DNA from 4 places in the Peribacillus sp. B65 genome. Region 4 is predicted to be linked to each of the others. Evidence: riboswitches for the same ligand, from Rfam matches in the RefSeq annotation. Region 4 holds a riboswitch; each other region holds the start of a gene.
The links. Region 4 has a riboswitch for thiamine pyrophosphate ahead of ACSR9O_RS19715 (ABC transporter substrate-binding protein). Riboswitches for the same ligand answer to the same signal wherever they lie in the genome.
Positions count from the first base shown of each region.

Region 1 (5,098 bases), 2.7 Mb from region 4:
TCTTGGCCAAAGGTTGGCTCATCCAGGAGAATGATTTTTTTGTCTATTACGATTGAGGCGGCTACGCTTAAGCGACGCTTTTGACCCATTGATAATTGAAACGGGTGTTTATCCCGATGTGCCTCCAGGCGGAACACTTTAAGCAATGAGCGGACTCTCTCATCTATTTCTTGTTGCGGCCTTTTATCAATTCGCAATGAATAAGCAATCTCTTCGTATACAGTATTTGCAACGAACTGAAACTCAGGATTTTGAAAGACAAACGTCATATGATCCGTTGGATTTTTCACCTTTTTAATCGGTGTTCCCAATAATTCATACTTACCATTCGTTTTTATGAACTGCATCAGTGCATGCAAAAGTGTACTCTTCCCCGCGCCATTTTCACCCCTGATTACAATCCATTCACCTGAATGGACCTTCAGCTCGTCAACCTTGATTTTTTCCTCTTTATTCCGAAAACCGCTAAAGCCTTGCACATTCATAAGAGGTGAATCATCTGTAAATGGGTGTTCCCGAATCGGTGCATAATTCTGTATATATTCACCCCAAACACCTGGAAACCAAATTCCAGATTCCTTCATTTCATTTTTATATAGTGAAAGAATGGTGTCTCTTGGACCATCAGCTATGATTTGACCATCATCGTTAAAAAGCACGATTCGTTCGATGAATTCTAAAACATGGTCAATTTTATGCTCGACGATAATAACCGTTTTGTCTCGTCCGACTTCCTTCAGCAATTCCCAGATTTCTTTCGTTCCTTCCGGATCAAGCATGGCGGTTGGCTCATCTAAAAATATCACTTCTGGTTCAAGGGCCAATACTGAAGCGATTGCCAGACGCTGTTTCATCCCGCCTGATAATGTTTCAATACTTGTATGGCCCAAGTTCAAACCTACTTTAAGGAAATGATTTTGAATCTTCTCTTTCATTTCTTCTTTAGGGACGGAAAGATTCTCAAGGACGAAGGCAATTTCCTCATCGGCAAATGGCATGCAAAACTGACTATCAGGATCTTGAAAAACATACCCCCACGAAGAAGGGCATTTCAATTTTTCCGCTTTCATCGGTACTTCGATGGAATTCGGAATCAATCCGCTTAACACTTGTAAAAGGGTCGACTTACCACAACCTGATGGCCCCAACAATAGCACTTTTTCTCCTTGATCAAACGTTAATGATAGGTCCTTGAATATCAAAGATTCATCACCGGGATATTTCATTCTTAACTTTTCAACAGAAACGATTGGTTCCATGGCCCTCAACCTCTACTTTTGATCCAGTTCTGCATAATCTTTATTTGAAACCGGACGCACAAGATTTGTTACTCCTGTTGCTTCCAGGACTTTAACTAGATAATAAGCGGTCACACCTGCAAAGAATATGGAACCCACAAACCTCGCTATCATGAATAACGATAGATTCCAAGTTGAAAGCGCACCTATTTCCCCGTATGCAAAATCCATAATAACTGATGCCAGGCAGGAAGCTATCGCAGCTAAAACGGCCACCGGCATATTGAATTTTTTATATTTGAAAGCCATGAACACCAGTTCCGCGAACAAACCTTGTACCACCCCATATAACAGTACGGTCAGCCCCCATGGTGAACCAAGGAAGAACTCCCCGGAAGCTGCAGCTATCTCCGCTAAAAGTGCCACACCCGGTTTCCGTAAAATTAAAAAGGCGACGGGGCCAGCTATAAACCACATTCCATAAATAAGTTGATCCAGATGTAATCCTAACGGTTTAACGGAATAATAAATCGAACCCCAAAGGATATAAACGATTCCAAATGCTACCGCAATCACGATCGTGACCAATATGTCCGTTAATTTCAAACCTTTTTTCATTGTTTCATTCCCCTTTATACTTCTAGTGTTTCCTTATGCACAGGCCATGTCTCTAAACGATAAGCCATTTCCCAAAATGAGTATTCATATTGGCTGCTGAGGATAAAATGCTCTTTCATTCTTTCCTTATCTTCGTCTGTCACTTTTTCAGCAATCTCATCAAGCCTCGCAATTTGTTCTTCCACCAAAGTGCGGAACCACTCCCCTCCGTAAGCCGCTATCCATTCTTGATAAATCGGCTCCTCCGGCATGCACCCTTGCAGCTTTTCACCTATTTCATAATAAAGCCAGTAACACGGCAAGATAGCTGCAATAACATCTCCTAAATGTCCCGAATAAGCCGCACGATACATATGGGAAGTATAAGCATAAGCGGTCGGGGCTGGTTTGAAATTATCCCGTTCTTCTTTTGTGATCCCTAATCTCTCAGAAAAATTCTCATGAAGCTTCAACTCCGCTTCATATGTTCCTTGTGCATGGCCGGCAAGCCTGCTTGTTGTATGTAAATCAGTAGCTTTAACTGCTCCTAAAGCTTGAACCCTAGCAAAATGAGATAAATAATAGGAATCTTGCATAACATAGAAACGGAAACACTCCAATGGCAATGTGCCATCTCCTATTCCTGCAACAAACGGGTGATTAAAGCTAGCTTCCCAAATGTGATCCACTTCCTGACGAATTTCCTCTGAAAACTTCATGACCATTACCTCCAAATTATATTTTTTGAATGAATGTTACGGAAAAAAACTTTTATCACCCCTTTTTTTGCAAACAAAAAACCACTTTCTTAAACGTAAAGAAAGTGGTTGTACTTGAAATAATACAGAAACGTATTGTTCCAGACCCCACTTCCCTACGCTGGTATAAACCAGATCAGGTTCTAAGGGTCTTAAAGTCATACTTTAATCTCAGCTTCTGCGGTAAAAATCAACTTTCACCTATAAAGCACCCCTAGTGGTACAAATTGTATATTAAATTTCATTTGCCTTTATATTAACACGATAAATCCAATTGTCAAACGTATTAGAAAAAGTTTTCAACTTAATGATTTAGGGTTACTAACCTTTCAATCTTGCATATACACCAGTTACCCGGCAGTTTAACGGCACTTTAATCAATGGGTTTCATTACGTAATTTCCTCGTGAATTCTACTGTTTTACTCGTGAATTCAGCTACTTACTCGTGAAATTGATTTTTCTTGGGATTTTTGCGGCTTTACTCGTGAGTTTAGCTACTTTACTCGTGAATTCTTTTATTCTCTAAAAAACAATATTATACATTCGATGTTGCTTTTAGTTTTAATATTTTGCTCGATCTGTAGTATATCATAGCTGCCATACTTCTCTTTCACATAACGCCGAGGCAGCCATTATGCTCGGAACAGTGAAGGCCATGAATGCATTTTGTGGTGAATAGTTTGCAGCCAGCAGTAATCCTATTAATGTCGGGGCAACAATCGCGCCAATTCTACCAAAATCCAAGGCCCAACTATCCCGGTGGACCTTATCTCCCGGGGATAATACTCGGATATATACGTATTGGCCAAATTCATCGTGCCTACTGTACAGGCACCTCCAAAAGCGATCAGAATGCTGCATTTGAGGTCAAACCTAATATGACAAAACAATCAGTACCCATTGCACAGAGGGATAAAAGTACTCTTCTATGGCCTATTTTCCCAACTAAGTACCCTCCAATTAACGATCCGCCAATTTGTCCTATTCCCGATATAAGATTGAAAGATAAACTGGATTAAAGGCCGTATCCGGACTGCCCATGACGGCCCCCCTCCTTATTCAACTATTAAAATTACTTGTTAACCGCATTGACGGCTACTTGCATCGGTTTGTTAAGTACTTTTTACAAACTGTTTAGCAGAGCCCATTTTCCCTCGATAAAAAAGTAAGCGCTTCCAAATATTCGGAATGTAACTCCTGGATTTCACCTATGAACAATACATGATCACCAGCATCATACTCTCCTCATGGTTTGCATTCCATCCAGGCAACACTTCCATTTATTTTTGGCGAAATTCCCTTGTTATCCCAGTCGGTTTTAAGCGTTTCCTATTTGCTGCCCGCAAATTGCCATGCAATGGCTTCCTGTTCATCCGACAAAATATTAATGGTAAAAGATTTATCTTTCATGCTAGTGCAGGCTTTTGCTTCTTTATGAATACTAAAGCAAGCGGTGGATCCAAGGAAACCGAAGGAAAAGAATTCACAGTAATCCCCTTTTGAACTTTCCATCAAACCAGCTCACTATTGTGACGCCGGTTAGGGATTTCCCAAATTCTCAACTCGCGCCCATCCACCTCATCACCTCCTACTCTTTTATTATGAATTCATTATAGTAAACTTAATATTTTTAAAAACCATATAATTTCATAATGTGAAATTACAGGAAAAATTTATAATTGTGAACTATCAAAAGAATTCCCCGAAGAAATGACTTTCATTACCGCATTATCAAAAATCAGTGTTAAACTATCCATGTTCATTCATATTTCCAGCTTAATTAATAACGGACTTTTTTGTTCTTGACTTGAATAGATGAAAGTGGTGAGGAAAGTTTCAATTTTGCGTACATTTAGAAAGTTCTACCAATTTTTCGTGGATATACCTTTAAAAAAAGGAGTGGTTTTGAATTACCGTTACGAGGTAAAAGCTGTAATCGGAACAGGAAGCTACGGTATTATTTATCTTTGCAATGATTTGAAAAAAAAAGAAAATATAGTGATCAAGCAACTCCGGAAAAGTAAACGCCGCAGCAAAAAAGAGCTGAAGCAGTTTGAAAATGAAATTTCCATTTTACGAATGTTAAACCACAAAAACATCCCCAAATTTCACGAGAAATTTTCACATGAGGGAAATGTTTATTTTGTGATGGATTTCATAGAAGGAGATAATTTGGAAGACCATATTTTCTTGAATCATATAACATTCAATGAGAAAGAGTCTCTATTTTTTCTGGATGAGCTGGTCGTTTTAGTATCTTATCTACATGACCATGACATTTCCCATCAAGATTTACGTATACCAAATATTTTACTAAAGAACAATCAGCCCATTTTGATAGACTTTGGTTTGTCTAAAAAAATCAATTCGGCCGATTTTACTAAAGAATCCATGTTGCAGCTGAAAAGGCAGGATTTTTACGACTTGGGGGAAATACTTCTATATGCACTTTATACGACTTACGCCTCCAAAAGTAAAAAGACTCTTCCTTGGACAGAAGAGCT
Region 1 is NZ_CP195840.1:1,329,012-1,334,109, reverse strand. It holds gene ACSR9O_RS06495 (ABC transporter ATP-binding protein) at 1-1,259, opposite strand, end outside; gene ACSR9O_RS06490 (ECF transporter S component) at 1,272-1,856, opposite strand; gene tenA (thiaminase II) at 1,871-2,554, opposite strand; TPP riboswitch at 2,690-2,819, opposite strand; gene ACSR9O_RS06480 (hypothetical protein) at 3,183-3,338, opposite strand; gene ACSR9O_RS06475 (hypothetical protein) at 3,924-4,106, opposite strand; gene ACSR9O_RS06470 (protein kinase domain-containing protein) at 4,494-5,098, shown strand, end outside.
Region 1: it holds a riboswitch for thiamine pyrophosphate, as region 4 does, so the genes downstream of both, tenA (thiaminase II) here and ACSR9O_RS19715 (ABC transporter substrate-binding protein) in region 4, are expected to answer to the same signal.

Region 2 (5,098 bases), 490 kb from region 4:
TTCATCCGTAATTTCCGATACGGATTGCAAAGGTTTCTTTGGCTGAGTTGGTGTCAATCCATATATAAAATCGTTACCTTGATTCATTTTGTAGCTCTCAGTCCGTTTAGAAGGATCCTGGCCCGATTGGAAGCACTCCAGTGAAATATTATATTCATCTTGGATGAACTGATATTGACGATCCAGAATATCAAGTAATTCCTGATCCTGAATATGCTGACGCAAAAGAGTATACGTGTTTAAAGTACCAATCGTTCCCGACAACACTTCATGTACATCGAATACTTCGTGACCACCGTGATTCATTTGTGGGGGAATGGCACCCGTTTGCATGTTCTGGTGTACTTGACCTTGTTGATATTGGTTTTGCATTGTATTTCCCTCCTCGTTTTATCAATGATGCGAACAAGTTTAGTATGTTAAACCCCAACTGGATTATTCAATCTAAACTCTTCCAAGAAGACCAATAAGCTGCTGCATCATGTTTTCTGTATAAAAAAAACGTGGCGTTTTAAACTATAGACACTTTATATGTATGGGAGGATTTCCAATGACACATCAATGCTTCTATTGTAGTGATGTTACGGAAGAAAAAAAAATCCATGTGGTAACGTTTCAAGTTTCTGACACGGATAGAAATGAAATGCTCTGTGATGAATGTTATCAAGAATGGCTACAAGGAATAAAAGGTTAAGCGTTAAAGCCCTCTAACATTTCACAAACATCAACAATGCATACTTGGATGAACTCAGGGTAACTTAAATCCGTTAAATAGTGAATTTCAAGGAGGATGGTTATGGGAATTTTAAGCGGTAATCCGAAAGAAGAGCCAATGCATTACGGAGAGGTATTTGGAACATGGGCATTTCTAACAACTACAAAAGGACTGATTGCCTGTCATCAAACTATGCTTAATCATACTGGCGACAAGGGCCAGCATAAATTACTTGTTGAAGTGATCAATCAAGGGAAACAGGAACATGACCAACTTGAATCATTATTAAAAGAAAATAACGTAGGACTGCCTCCGTCACCACCTGAAAGGCCTAAAGCTAATTTGGAGGATATTCCAGTCGGGGCACGTTTTCAAGATCCTGAAATCTCTGCTTCAGTATCAATCGATATTAATGCAGGATTAGTTGCTTGCAGCCAAATCATGGGTCAATGCATCAGAGAAGATATTGCACAGATGTTCGCACAATTCCATACGAATAAAGCTGCATTGGGTGCTGACTTCCTAAGATTGAATAAGGAAAAAGGCTGGCTGTCCCTCCTCCTCTTCATATTAATAAAACAAGCATGTAAATATAATCAAATATCCCCTAATCATGTTGACATCGTGATTGGATGCCCAACATGATTAAGGGGTTAATTCCGATAATGAAAGGACGATTAAGGAATCATTACCATTGCAGACTTTCGATTAAGTGGCACTTTGTGCATTGTTGACTATAATCAGTTTTTACAAATTCATGATTACACTTCTCGCGAAAAATGTTCAGCTCCCTTTTCAGTTGTTCCAATTGAGTTTCCAACTGTTTCATTTCAACTTTTATTTGGATTACCCGATTCATCGAATTCTCCCTCTCATCGGAATCATAAATAGATTTCCCCGTCCGTTTTCCTAAATTCATTCGCTTTTTCTTTAAGACCTTCATCGATTACCGACTCAAAGCCCAGACCCTTTTCCTTCGCCAAATCACGGATGTCTTGAGAAATCCTCATACTGCAGAATTTGGGTCCGCACATTGAACAGAAATGGGCTGTTTTGGCACCTTCAGCCGGTAGTGTTTCATCGTGATATTCAACTGCCCTTTCAGGATCGAGGGAAAGATTGAATTGATCTCTCCAACGAAATTCGAATCTAGCCTTCGAAAGGGCATCATCCCGTTTTCGTGCCTGGGGATGGCCTTTAGCAAGATCAGCTGCGTGGGCTGCAATTTTATAAGTAATGACCCCTACACGAACATCCTCTTTATTCGGAAGCCCCAAATGCTCTTTCGGTGTCACATAACAAAGCATGGCCGTTCCAAACCATCCAATCATGGCAGCACCAATCGCAGAAGTGATATGATCGTATCCAGGAGCTATATCCGTTGTCAATGGTCCCAGGGTATAGAATGGTGCTTCTTGACAGACTTCCAGCTGCTTATCCATATTTTCTTTAATCAAATGCATCGGTACGTGACCGGGTCCCTCCACCATGACTTGAACATCGTGCTTCCAAGCAATCTTCGTCAGTTCCCCAAGTGTTTCCAATTCAGCGAATTGAGCCTCATCGTTTGCATCTGCAATGGAGCCAGGACGGAGGCCGTCACCTAATGAGAAAGAGACATCATACGCCTTCATGATTTCACAAATCTCTTCAAAGTGAGTATAGAGAAAACTTTCTTGGTGGTGGGCCAAGCACCATTGTGCCATGATGGAGCCCCCCCGGGAAACGATTCCCGTAACTCGCTTTGCTGTCATGGGAATGTATCGCAAAAGCACTCCGGCGTGTATCGTGAAGTAATCCACACCTTGCTCAGCCTGCTCGATTAATGTATCCCGGAAAACTTCCCAATTTAAATCTTCCGCGACTCCATTCACTTTTTCCAATGCTTGATATATCGGAACCGTCCCAACTGGCACAGGAGAATTCCTGATAATCCATTCCCGGGTCGTGTGAATATTCTTACCGGTGGAAAGATCCATTATGTTGTCTGCACCCCAACGTGTAGCCCAAGTCATTTTCTCCACTTCTGCTTCAATCGATGAACTAACAGCGGAATTTCCAATATTCGCATTTATTTTCACATGAAAATTACGTCCAATGATCATGGGCTCACTTTCAGGATGGTTAATATTCGCCGGAATGATCGCCCTCCCGCTAGCTACCTCATCTCTTACAAAATCAGGGGCTACATTTTCCCTGATCGAGATGAATTCCATCTCAGGAGTTATGATACCTTTTCGGGCATAATGGAGTTGGGTTACGTTTTGCCCTTTCGCTGCACGCAATGGTTTTCTTTTCAATCCCGGAAAAATTTCTGCTTTCGTTTGTGACTCTTTTTTATACCCGTTATCTTCGGGCTTTATTTCACGCCCTTCATACTCTTCAACATCTTCCCTTTCCAGAACCCAGCTGCGTCTAATCGGGGCAAGACCTTTATGAATATCAATGGGATATTCTGAATCCGTATAAAAGCCGCTTGTGTCATATACTCGTAAAGGCGGATTCTCCTCTTCGCCGAATGAACCTGTAGTCGGACTTAGCTTAATTTCACGCATGGGCACCCTAATATCGGGTCTAGATCCCTCAACATACACTTTTTTACTCCCGGCAAAACTGGACATAATTGAAACGTTCATGTCATTTACTGAATTACTCATCATGATTTCATTTCTCCTTTTTAAGTTCATTTAAAAAGGACAAAATCCAATCCATTTCGCACGAAAAAGCCAGATCTCATATTTAAGACCTGGCTAACGTTAGTATGGCTACAGAAATGACCAATTGAAATGTCATTGTTTAGTAGATTCTAACTTCCCCACGCTGGTATGAACCAGATCAGGTCCTGAGGGTTAAGAAGCTTAAGCGCTTCTCTCTCAGCCCAACTTTTATTGGACACCCCTAGTCTGAATAATTTAATTGATTACAGGGTAACTATATCTCACCCTTTGCATTCTGTAAATAATTTGAAAGACCTAATATTTTCATTACAACTATCCAAAATTTATTATTTGAAGAAGAGCCGTTCATTAATTTCCCAGGCTCTCAAGGATAGGGTAAAGCTCCTCTAAATGCTTGATTTCATAGGTTGGAATCACTTCATTCCGTTCCTTATCATGGCGATTTATCCAAACCGACTTTATGCCTACCCGTGATGCTCCAAGGATATCCGTCATTAAATTATCGCCGACCATCAATACTTCATCCTTATCAAGCTCCATGATCCCCAAAGCATGCTCAAAAATGGAGGCATCCGGTTTACCTCTTCCAAATGCGCCTGAAATCACGATTTGGTCGAAATAAGGAACCAGTTCAGGCGTAATTTCAAGTTTGGTATTTTGCAGCTCAGGAGATCCGTTCGTAAGCAATAGCAACTGATACTTCCCTTTTAATTCATCCAGAACACGGAATGTTTCTTCATAGATAAATGGCTTTTTGCGTCTCTCCGCAGGGAAACGTTCTGCCAGTTCAAGTCCAAAATCCGGGTCATCGATCCCTAATGCCAATAACCCTCTCGTCCACGCTTCTTTCCGATAAGCCGGTGCAATCCCGGCCATCTTCCTGAATTCATCATGATCATCCTGAAAATTTCCCCATAGCCCCTCAAATGGGTTGATTCCGATCATTTGGGTGAATGCATATGTATCGTAAGAAGAATAAAGCTCACGCGCTTCCTTTCGCACAGCTTCTTCAAAATCCTCGACATTCAGATCATATTTCTCCTTGGCCACTTCACATGTGGCCACAAAAGCCTCTTTTACACTTTTCTGATCCCATAGTAATGTATCATCTAAATCAAAAAAAACTGCCTTCAGCAAAATGTCCACCCCTCTTTCCCTATTATTGAATTCGTAAAAATTACACTATTACAATAATAAACCACAACCAATAAAAAAAGAATAACTATTCGGAAAATGACTTACCTTTTCTAGTGGGAAACCCTTATCCACTTATCATCTTTCAAATACATACAGCTTTCCATTACTGGCAATCTTGAATTTGGGACCGGTGAACCCCCGTCGGATCAGCTCTTTCCTCATATATACCATGAGGGCGGCATGACTCACGATCAAAACATCCCTTTCCCCCTTTGCAAAGACTTCATCCAATACTTTATTGATCCTTCGCTCTGCGATCTTAATTTCCGCCCTTGTCTGCTTGTTTAACACCGAGCAGCAACGAATCCAGATGGCCCAAAGGATGAATGGCAGCTTTACCCTTCCTTTAAGAGGCGGGGAAGGTATTTCCCGCAGCTCCTCCATCCGGTGAACCGGACCTGGATAGATATGTTCCGCTGTCTTGACAGCTCTCGACATATCACTGCAATAACACTCCTCCCATTCCTCCGCGCCAAATAAAGTCGTTCCATAAATAATATCCGCTGCA
Region 2 is NZ_CP195840.1:4,536,284-4,541,381, reverse strand. It holds gene ACSR9O_RS22215 (spore coat protein) at 1-372, opposite strand, end outside; gene ACSR9O_RS22210 (hypothetical protein) at 551-694, shown strand; partial or broken gene ACSR9O_RS22205 (DUF3231 family protein) at 797-1,305, shown strand; gene thiC (phosphomethylpyrimidine synthase ThiC) at 1,597-3,375, opposite strand; TPP riboswitch at 3,511-3,625, opposite strand; gene ACSR9O_RS22195 (HAD family hydrolase) at 3,742-4,530, opposite strand; gene ACSR9O_RS22190 (histidine phosphatase family protein) at 4,666-5,098, opposite strand, start outside.
Region 2: it holds a riboswitch for thiamine pyrophosphate, as region 4 does, so the genes downstream of both, thiC (phosphomethylpyrimidine synthase ThiC) here and ACSR9O_RS19715 (ABC transporter substrate-binding protein) in region 4, are expected to answer to the same signal.

Region 3 (5,098 bases), 3.7 Mb from region 4:
ATTTTTCGATCACTTATTTTCTCCAAGTCCCCGCCGTTACTATTGATCAAGTCATTCGTTCCGATATAAACGATGAAAGTATCGGCTTCATCAAGTTTCGTTTTAATGCGGTAATCATCAAGCTGTTTCATCACCCCATCCGTTTCCTGGCCTTTTATACCGTAATTCCAAAAACTCACTTTTTGTTCCGATTCCGGGTTATTCAATTCATCCTCCAGGCCTTCTATATATCCTTCTCCATCCTTATCCCCTTTTCCATAGGTTAACGAATCTCCAAAAGCCATCACCCTTTGCACATCTTCCGACTCCGAGGCCTGAAATTCATATGCAACAAAACATATAACCAGTACTATAATCAAAAAAACTGACAATTTTTTCATTTGGTTCTCCTCTGCCTTTTTACTAGAAGTATTTAATCCTTTACATACCCAAAAAATCTGCAGACTTAACATAAAAAAGGAATTGTCAGATAAAGAGTAAAAAGTGTATGATAATAAAAAACTTTCAATGGATTGGGTTTCAATTCACCGTCCCTTAAACAAAAAAACGGGATTACCCTTCATTCTGGAGATTGAATAAATGATAGTTAGGAGATTACATCATGGAAGAGCACATAGAGTTTAGAGAGGCAGAACTATCTGATTTACCCAGAATTGTTGAAATATATAATTCGACAATTGCTTCAAGAATGGTCACGGCAGATACAGAGCCTGTATCCGTCCAATCGAGGGTTAAATGGTTTGAGGAACATCATTCAGAAAGTAGACCGCTATATATCATTACTATAGAAGGGAAAACTGCTGGATGGATGAGCTTTCAATCCTTCTATGGCCGACCGGCATATAATTCCACTGCCGAAATCAGCATTTATATTGATGATTATTTCCGGGGAAAAGGAATCGGACAAATTTCGATTCAAAAGGCAATTGAATTGAGTCCAAAATTAGGTATTAAGACTATATTGGGTTTCATTTTCGCCCACAATATACCTAGCCTTAAGCTTTTTTCCAAATTCGGGTTTGAAGAATGGGCACATTTACCTCAAGTTGCCGAGCTGGATGGCATTGAGCGGGATTTGATCATTCTTGGTAAACGTGTCGATATTTAATATAATTTTTTAGAGCTATTGCCTTGAGCAGTAGCTTTTTCAAATTAATACAGGTCGAATTGGCTAATTTAAAAATACCGATATGCGTTTTGGAGGGAAAAATATTCTGACTCTCTTTTACTTGCTAACGCATTTAATAGCGTATCCAATTCTTGACTGGCCTGAACAGTAAGCAGACTTGTTAAGCCGTAACTTGCTGCCAATTTGATCATTTCCTGTCTCTTTTCTTCTACCCTTTCTATAGTTACTTTACGGCAAGGCATTATATGACACCTCCCATTTATTCAATTTTTTTACACTTTCATCATAATTAAACTACTAGTTAAAATCAACTATTTTTCAGAAATAAAATGTGTTATTTTATAGGTAAAATGTGACAAAACACCTACTTTATTCTTTAATTATGTATATTTTATGTCATTTTCTATTAAACGCAAAAAAGCATCCACTAGTGTATACTGTGAATGCTTACATCATATCCCTTATCCAAGAGCCCAAAATATAGTCCATCGCTTACTATGTCATCCATTCAGAAGGTGACTCGTTATTAGGTCTATTTATAACAATCTTATATTCATCTTCAAGCACTTTTAATGGGGCATCATAAAGGTGCCTTTCATCAGAGGTTTTGTATACTCCATTGGCCAATAGCTCTTCAATGAGCTTTGCCTTCCTCTGTTCAATCCTCTTAAATAATTCTGCCATGTAAATGGCTCCTTTCCTAGTCATCCTAGAGCCTGCTTCTAGTTAGCTAACTTTATCAACTTGTTTGATTTTCACCAAATTATATATACCTTTTCTATTATGTCACTAAACGTTATTTCCCAAAAATAAAAGCCCCTTCTAATTCAAGAAGAGGCTGACTGTGTCCGTACGGCTCTTCTTATCTTCCAAGCATATGCTTGTTGGATTTAGCACAGTTCCCAAAATGGGTCCGCTGCCGAGGTTTCTTTGGGCCAAGTCCCTCCACCTCTCTGGATAAGAATTCGATATATAAATGATGTAGAAATGATTCTACCCTAATAATTATCAAAAGTCAATTACCTGGTTCTCCCTTTTTTCCTGGACATTACATGCTCCCTCTTCAAATACGGGTTGCATTTTCTTGTCTTTCTGATATGATGTCAGTAATTACATACAATTCACACCACTAGGGGAGTCTTTTTTAAGACTGAGATGGAAATAGTTTCCGGACCCTTTGAACCTGAACCGGCTCATACCGGCGGAGGGAAGTGGATGATATCGTCCATTTACAGACTATATCCATCTACCCCGTTCCGTATTCAGGAACGGGGTTTTTCATTATCTAGGGGAACCATTCTAAAGGAGGATGAACAATGGAGAATATTAAAACAGAAACATTCAGTGATAGACTTCATGCACGGGCAAAAGAGATTTGGAAAAGGAATCATTCACATCCCTTTGTCCAAGCAATTGGAAATGGTACGCTTCCTGAAAAGAAATTTGCCTATTACATGAAGCAGGACTATATCTATCTCATGGATTATTCCAAGCTCTTTGCTTTAGGTGTCATCAAAGCCCATAACATCGAAACCATGGCAAAGTTTGCGAGTATTTTAAATGAAACCCTTCAAGTGGAAATGGATATCCATCGGCAGTATGCTTCCGAATTCGGGATCAGTTCCAAGGAATTGGAAGAAACAGAACCTACTCCCACCACTCTAGCCTATACAGGTTACATGCTAAATGCAGCTCAGCATGGGACATTGGCAGACTTGATCGCCTGTCTCCTGCCATGCGCTTGGGATTACTATGAAATCGGTTTGCTATTAAAAGAACAAAATGGAGCAGCATTGGAAAACAATCGCTACGCAGATTGGATAAGGTCCTATTCATCACCTGAATTCGGGGAAGCACACAAGTGGCTGATCGCATTGTTGGAAGAATTGACGGAAGGCATGCCAGAAAAGGAACTTCTTAGATTAGAAAAGCACTTTTTGGTTACTTCCCGGTATGAATATTTATTCTGGGATATGGTTCAAAATGAGCAGGATTGGCCGCTGTAGGTCGCAGACATGATGATGAATCCTATCAAGAAACTGACGTTGACTGCCATGATAACGGCTATAACGACGCTGACCAGTTCATTTATTTTCATCCCTGCAGGATTTGCAAAGGTCTTTCCTATTCAGCATCTGGCAAATGTCCTCACGGCCGTTCTATTGGGGCCTGCTTATGCTGTGACACAAGCTTTCCTAGTTTCCATCATTAGAAACATGTCTGGTACCGGTTCAATATTCGCCTTTCCCGGGAGCATGATCGGTGCACTTTTGGCTGCCATCCTTTATCGAAAAACACAAAGCTTAAAATTCGCTTGTTTAGGTGAAGTGATCGGGACCGGCATTCTCGGTTCCATGGCCTGTTATCCACTTGCCATCCTCCTATTAGGAGAAAAAGCTGCTCTTTTTGGTTTTTTACCGGCTTTTATGCTCAGTTCATTCGCAGGTGCGATTCTAGCTTTCATATTACTTAAAATACTTTTAAAAAATAATTATATGAAGGGGTTTTTTTATGAAAACAGCATTAACCATCGCCGGCTCTGATTCAGGAGGCGGTGCTGGAATACAAGCGGATTTAAAAACATTTTCTGCACATGGGGTCTTTGGAATGTCTGCCATAACAGCCGTAACCGCACAAAATACAATGGAAGTCCGTTCAGTACAGCCAATTGAAACAGCTATCATATCGGACCAAATTGCAGCTATATTTGAAGATATTCCTGTCGATGCAGTAAAAATAGGCATGCTTGGATCAAAAGAAATCGTGGAAACAGTCGCTGCGTCCCTTAAAACCTTCATGCCTGCCATCGTTATCCTTGACCCTGTCATGATTTCCAAAAGCGGCCACCATTTGCTCGACGAAAAGGCTGTCTCCGCCTTAAAAATGGACTTACTTCCATTTGCAACACTTGTAACACCAAATGTACCGGAAGCGGAAGTGCTTACTGGCTTGTCGATTCGGACGAAACAAGATTTCTACAAGGCATGCATTTCAATACAAGAAATGGGTCCCAAAGCCGTTTTACTTAAAGGGGGCCATGCAGCGGGAAATCCAAATGATCTTTATTATGATGGGACTGACTTCCACTGGATCAAGGGAGAGCGCATACATACAAAAAACACTCATGGTACGGGCTGTACCCTATCATCCGCCATAACATCAAACCTGGCAAATGGACTGCCCTTGCAAGAGTCGATCGAACAGGCCAAGACTTATATTTCTGAAGCGATACGCAATAGTTTTTCAATCGGTAAAGGTCATGGTCCTGTCCATCATTTTCATTCATATTCAAAAAAAAGAACGGAGTGACTTAATATGAAGGTTTCCGCAGCCGATTTATTCGTGAAGGTAAAAGAAAGAAAACCACTCGTCCACCAAATCACCAACTTTGTTACGGTCAACGACTGTGCAAATGCCACCCTTGCCATCGGTGGTTCACCAGTGATGACATCGAGCCCAAGAGAAGTGGCGGATATGGTCAAATTAGCGGATGCATTGGTCCTGAATTTCGGTACGATCGATGATAAAGCCTTGGAAGCAATGGAGATTGCCGGTAAGACGGCAAATGACCTGGATATCCCGGTCATTTTGGACCCGGTGGGAGTTGGTGCCACCGCCTATCGATCAGAGCAAGTGAAAGAGCTCCTAAGTAAGGTTACTTTCCAAATCATTCGCGGCAATGCAAGTGAGATCCTTTCATTGATGGGTGGGGATACCGTTACCCGCGGGGTGGATTCGGAGGAGCTTGCGGTCAGCAATGCAGAGCTGGCTGCTCGAGCCGCAAATAAATTGAATTGCATCGTCGTGGTCAGCGGAGCGAAGGATGCGGTCAGCGATGGAAAACGTACGTCCATCATCGATAACGGGAACCTGCTATTAACTAATGTTACAGGTACCGGTTGTATGTCCACTGCTCTTATCGGCACTTTTTCCGGAGTCACCGATGATTTCTATTCTGCGGCGATTGCC
Region 3 is NZ_CP195840.1:386,786-391,883, forward strand. It holds gene ACSR9O_RS01895 (DUF459 domain-containing protein) at 1-380, opposite strand, end outside; gene ACSR9O_RS01900 (GNAT family N-acetyltransferase) at 602-1,108, shown strand; gene ACSR9O_RS01905 (aspartyl-phosphate phosphatase Spo0E family protein) at 1,177-1,371, opposite strand; gene ACSR9O_RS01910 (Fur-regulated basic protein FbpA) at 1,625-1,813, opposite strand; SAM riboswitch class I at 1,989-2,093, opposite strand; TPP riboswitch at 2,251-2,356, shown strand; gene tenA (thiaminase II) at 2,446-3,135, shown strand; gene thiW (energy coupling factor transporter S component ThiW) at 3,151-3,672, shown strand; gene thiD (bifunctional hydroxymethylpyrimidine kinase/phosphomethylpyrimidine kinase) at 3,641-4,438, shown strand; gene thiM (hydroxyethylthiazole kinase) at 4,445-5,098, shown strand, end outside.
Region 3: it holds a riboswitch for thiamine pyrophosphate, as region 4 does, so the genes downstream of both, tenA (thiaminase II) here and ACSR9O_RS19715 (ABC transporter substrate-binding protein) in region 4, are expected to answer to the same signal.

Region 4 (5,098 bases):
TTAGATAAAGGAATGTAAATGGAAAGAAGGCTTGTTATGAAAGTGGATGAACAAAAAGAAGGGGCGATTTATGCAGCCCTTTCTTACATGATGTGGGGAATCGTGCCGATTTACTGGAAGTTCCTTCAGGGAGTCGGTGCAATAGAAATTTTAGCTCAGAGGGTATTATGGTCTTTCGTGTTCATGCTGGTTTTATTGATGTTCATGAAAAAATGGCAGGCGTTTCTTGTCTATGTCAAAAACATATTGGGAAATCCCAAACTCTTTGTGGCATTACTTACGGCGTCACTGCTTGTTACAGCTAATTGGGGAGTGTTCATCTGGGCCGTTAATACAGGACGGATCCTCGACACGAGCCTTGGATATTATATCAATCCGCTAGTCAGTGTACTATTGGGAGTGATAGTCTTAAAAGAAAAATTGAGCGGGGCCCAAATCATTTCATTCCTGCTTGCAGGAATCGGAGTCTTGATCCTGGGCATTCATTTCGGCACGATCCCGTGGATCTCTCTTGTTTTGGCCATGACCTTTGGATTATACGGTCTGGCAAAAAAAATGATCAAGGCTGAAGCGGCGATCGGGCTGACTCTTGAAACAATGATGGTAACGCCTCTGGCCCTAGGTTACCTGATTTACTTGATGAACCAATCAGAAATGCAGTTCTTTACAGCGGGAAGCACAAGCTTGCTGCTGGTGGGCGGCGGGATTGCCACGGCCTTGCCTCTTTTATATTTTGCGAAAGGGGCGGAGAAGATCCCGTTATCGATGCTTGGCATTTTTCAGTATATCGCTCCGACCTTATCTTTATTAATAGGCGTATTCATCTATCATGAAAGTTTTACCAAAGCACATCTTTTAGCCTTTTTGTTCATATGGTCAGCCTTGGCCGTTTATACACTATCCATAACGAAATGGGGTCAGGCGAATGCCCGCAGGCTTAAAGGCAAAGGGAATATTGGTGCATGAATAAGAAAAAATGCTTGGGAGGAGATCTCTCCCCAAGCATTTTTTTATGCGGGTATATAAAACAAAGAGGTCATGAAAGGTAAATCTTCGAACCTATTTCAGAAACAATACAATTGGAAAGGCTGGCAGGACAGTGATCGGGCTTTGCTCGGGGGATATTTAGTTGGAATTGTCTATAGAAGGAACTATCCAGGAAAATGATATGCGTTGTCAGGAATGCTGATATGGTTGCGTACGGCTTTCTATTGCTATTTAATTCATCGATGATTCCCTGTGACGTCGTTATCCCGATCCCGTGGCCATAAAAGAGGTTATTCCCTAATAATATGGCATTTTCACCTTGCCATTCAGGAGTTGTCTCGTCATGATCAGGGTTTATGAAGTAAACACAATCGCCTGGTAAATAATCCCTCCCTTTGTGAATATTAAGTTCCATGTTCTGTGGAGGGCGCCAGTCATATAAAAATAGGTTTGAAAAAAGGTAATCGAAATTCCTAGGGCCGATTGAATCCAAAATGGCCTTTAAAAAAGTGACGACGATTGCTGTCCCGCATTCGAAGGCATAAAGCCTTCCATTCATGAAAATGTCAACGAGTGCAGCATGAGGGAGAATCCCTGGCTGAAGGGTAAAGGTGCCATCCTTTGAAAGGTGCCAATATTGTTGATTGGATTGAGATTCCTCAAGTGTGGAAAATTCTGGACCGCTTTTATCCAACGCAATAGCTGCTTCTATGACTCGGTTCCTCAGCTGTATATCGAAATTAAACTCTCCAAAATTCCGGTATTCAAAAACGTTAGTATCTTCATCCAGCAATTGGAGAATTTCAAGCGACTCAGCAGATGCTATTCCTGGTTGGATGTGACTGACATCTAACCATCTGTGATTAATCTTTATCATGATCATATCCACCTTTTGCTTATTAAATTAACGGTTTATAAAACCAGTAAACATAAATGTCTACAGATAATGCTCATTATATGAATGCATGCAAAGAAATGACTATTTAGAAATTGTCAGCCACCGCTGCAGTCAAGAATGATTGGAATGAAAAGAGGCAGAATTACATTGATTTCAATGATTTTCGTTCCAAAAGATGTTTTGCTAGATATCCTTAAGAGTAAGGAATACCTTTCAAATTAGTGATAAGAAGCAAATTAGTATTCCCTTTTCCCTATGAATTGATATAATGAGAGAGAAAAGTTCATATGTGCGAGAAATGTAGGGGGGCCAGTACTGCTGGCTGAGATTGCATCCTTTAGATGCTGACTCTTTGAACCTGATCTGGGTGATGCCAGCGGAGGGAACATATTATTACTGACTTTCTGTTTTGTATGTTAACGTCCGAATTCATCTTCGGGCGTTTTTTGCTTTTTATCCAGTATTTGAATAGACCCTGGAGCCCCATTATGGTTCCGGCATATGGATCTTATATGATGTGTAGGAGGATAATAACTTGAATAAATTCTTACCACTGTTAACTTCGTTGTTCCTTTTGGCTGGATGTGGTGCAGGCGGAACTAATGAAAAAGAAGAAGCATCTAAAAATGAAGAATTAAAAAAGGTATCGGTCGTGCTCGATTGGACACCGAATACAAACCATACAGGATTGTATGTTGCAAAGGAAAAAGGTTACTTTAAAGAGCAAGGTCTTGATGTGGAAATTATCATGCCAGGTGAAGCTGGAGCGGATAAGCTTGTCGCTTCAGGAAAATCTGAATTTGGCGTGAGCTACCAGGAGGGCATAACACAGGCCCGCGTGCAGGGCGTGCCAATTGTTTCGATTGCTGCAGTCATCCAGCATAATACCTCTGGATTCGCTTCCCCTGAGGCAAAGGACATTAAAACTCCCAAGGATTTTGAAGGGAAAACGTATGGTGGCTGGGGTTCTCCGGTTGAAAAGGCCATTATTGATTCACTCATGAAAAAAGAAAATGCGGATGTAAATAAAGTGGATATAGTCAATACAGGAGACATGGATTTTTTCACTTCGGTTAAAAGGGATATAGATTTTGCCTGGATTTATTATGGATGGACAGGCATTGAGGCTGAGTTGCGAAATGAAAAGCTTAATATGGTTTACTTAACCGAATACTCTGATAAGCTTGATTACTATACTCCTGTTTTGACTACAAATGAAAAGATGATAAAAGAAGATCCCGAAACTGTTAAAGCATTCGTTCATGCAGCATCAAAAGGGTACCAGTTTGCGATTAAGAATCCTGCTGATGCAGCAGACATGTTAATTAAGTCTGCGCCGGATCTTGATGCAAAACTAGTTAAGAAAAGCCAGGAGTGGCTTGCAGCCAAGTATCAGGATGATGCTCCGCGTTGGGGTGAACAAAAACTGGAAATCTGGAAGAATTACAGTGATTGGATGACAGAAAACAAGCTTCTTGAAGGTGATTTCGATCCTGAAAAGGCATTTACCAATGAATTTTTACCAAAATAGGAGGAAATACGATGGCCAATTCATTAATTAGTATACAAATTATTCCTAAAGGGGAAAATGTCATCCCTATGGTCGATGAAGCAATCAAGATCATTGAAGAATCTGGTGTCAAGTATGAGGTTCACCCCCTTGAAACGACAATGGAGGGCGAGCTTTCCGAACTTTTTGCCGTGATAGAAAAAATGAATGTAAGAATGATTGAAATAGGATCGCCGAATGTCATTTCCCAAGTGAAAATATTATATCAACCAAGCGGGATTACGATGGATACGTTAACGGAGAAATATCGGGCATGATCGGAAGGGGAATTTGGAAGAAGGGGGCTCCCTTCTTTCTTTTATTATTGTTGCTGATAGTTTGGGAGTCAGTGACAGTCTTATTGAAGGTTGAACAATGGCTGCTTCCCGCTCCATCGGCCATTTTCATTGAAGGAATTGAGTCGTCGCGCAATCTTTACGGACACCTTATATCGACAACCGAGCTTGCGTTGTCGGGTTTTTTTATTGGTAGCTGCATCGGCTTATTGGTTGCTGCAACCTTACACCTATTTCCAGGTGTGAAGGACGCGGTTTATCCTCTGCTCATACTATCACAAAATATACCTATCATAGTTTTGGCCCCGCTATTGGTGATCTGGTTTGGCTTTGGCATGCTGCCTAAGCTAATAGTGATTTCGCTCGTATGTTTTTTTCCGGTTGCGGTTGCATCATTGGACGGTTTTCGCCAGACACCATACGAACTTAAGCATTATTTCAAGATGATGGGAGCGGGGAAAAACCAGTTATTTTGGAAGCTGGAATTTCCTCACTCAATCCCGTTCATTTTCTCCGGCCTGAAAATTTCGGCCACCTATAGCGTAATGGGTGCGGTTATTTCAGAGTGGCTCGGGGCAAAATCGGGGATTGGTGTTTATATGACGCTCGCGTCCTCTGCGTTCAGGACAGACCGGGTGTTTGTTGCCATTTTCATCATTATGGGAATGAGCCTGGTCTTTTTTGGAATCATCACCTTCCTGGAGAAATACTTAGTTTCTTGGAAGAGAAAGGAGGGCGGCAAGGATGAAGCTGGAAATTAAAGATGTCTCCTATTCTTTCGATGGTAAACAGAATATATTGGAGAACATGAATTTTCGTGTGGATGATGGGGAATTTGTCACGATCCTTGGGCCATCGGGCAGCGGTAAAAGTACTTTGTTCCACTTGATCGGAGGTATTTTGAAGCCGGATCATGGCATCATTTCACTGGATGGTAAAAAGATAAATGGTTTAAAGGGCCATATCAGCTATATGCCGCAGCAGCCTTCCCTTTTACCTTGGAGAACGGTATTGGAAAATGTTTTGCTGGGAAGTGAACTTGCTGGGATCAGAGATAAAGAAAAGGCAAAAGCCCTATTGATGAAAGCTGGATTAGAAGAGTATGAGAAAGCATATCCGCATGAATTATCAGGAGGCATGAAGCAAAGGTCCGCATTCATCCGGAGTATCTTAAGTCCACAGGACTTGATGTGCCTGGACGAACCCTTTTCTGCCTTGGATGAACTGACAAGATTGCAAATGCAAAAATGGCTGTTGTCGGTTTGGGAGGAAAATCGGAGGTCGGTGCTTTTTGTTACGCATAGCATAGATGAAGCGGTTTTCCTATCCGATAGAATTTATGTGTTATCTGCAAAACCGGCTGCGGTC
Region 4 is NZ_CP195840.1:4,047,519-4,052,616, forward strand. It holds gene rarD (EamA family transporter RarD) at 37-966, shown strand; gene ACSR9O_RS19710 (TGL-type protein-glutamine gamma-glutamyltransferase) at 1,037-1,864, opposite strand; TPP riboswitch at 2,178-2,287, shown strand; gene ACSR9O_RS19715 (ABC transporter substrate-binding protein) at 2,421-3,416, shown strand; gene ACSR9O_RS19720 (thiamine-binding protein) at 3,428-3,712, shown strand; gene ACSR9O_RS19725 (ABC transporter permease) at 3,709-4,491, shown strand; gene ACSR9O_RS19730 (ABC transporter ATP-binding protein) at 4,475-5,098, shown strand, end outside.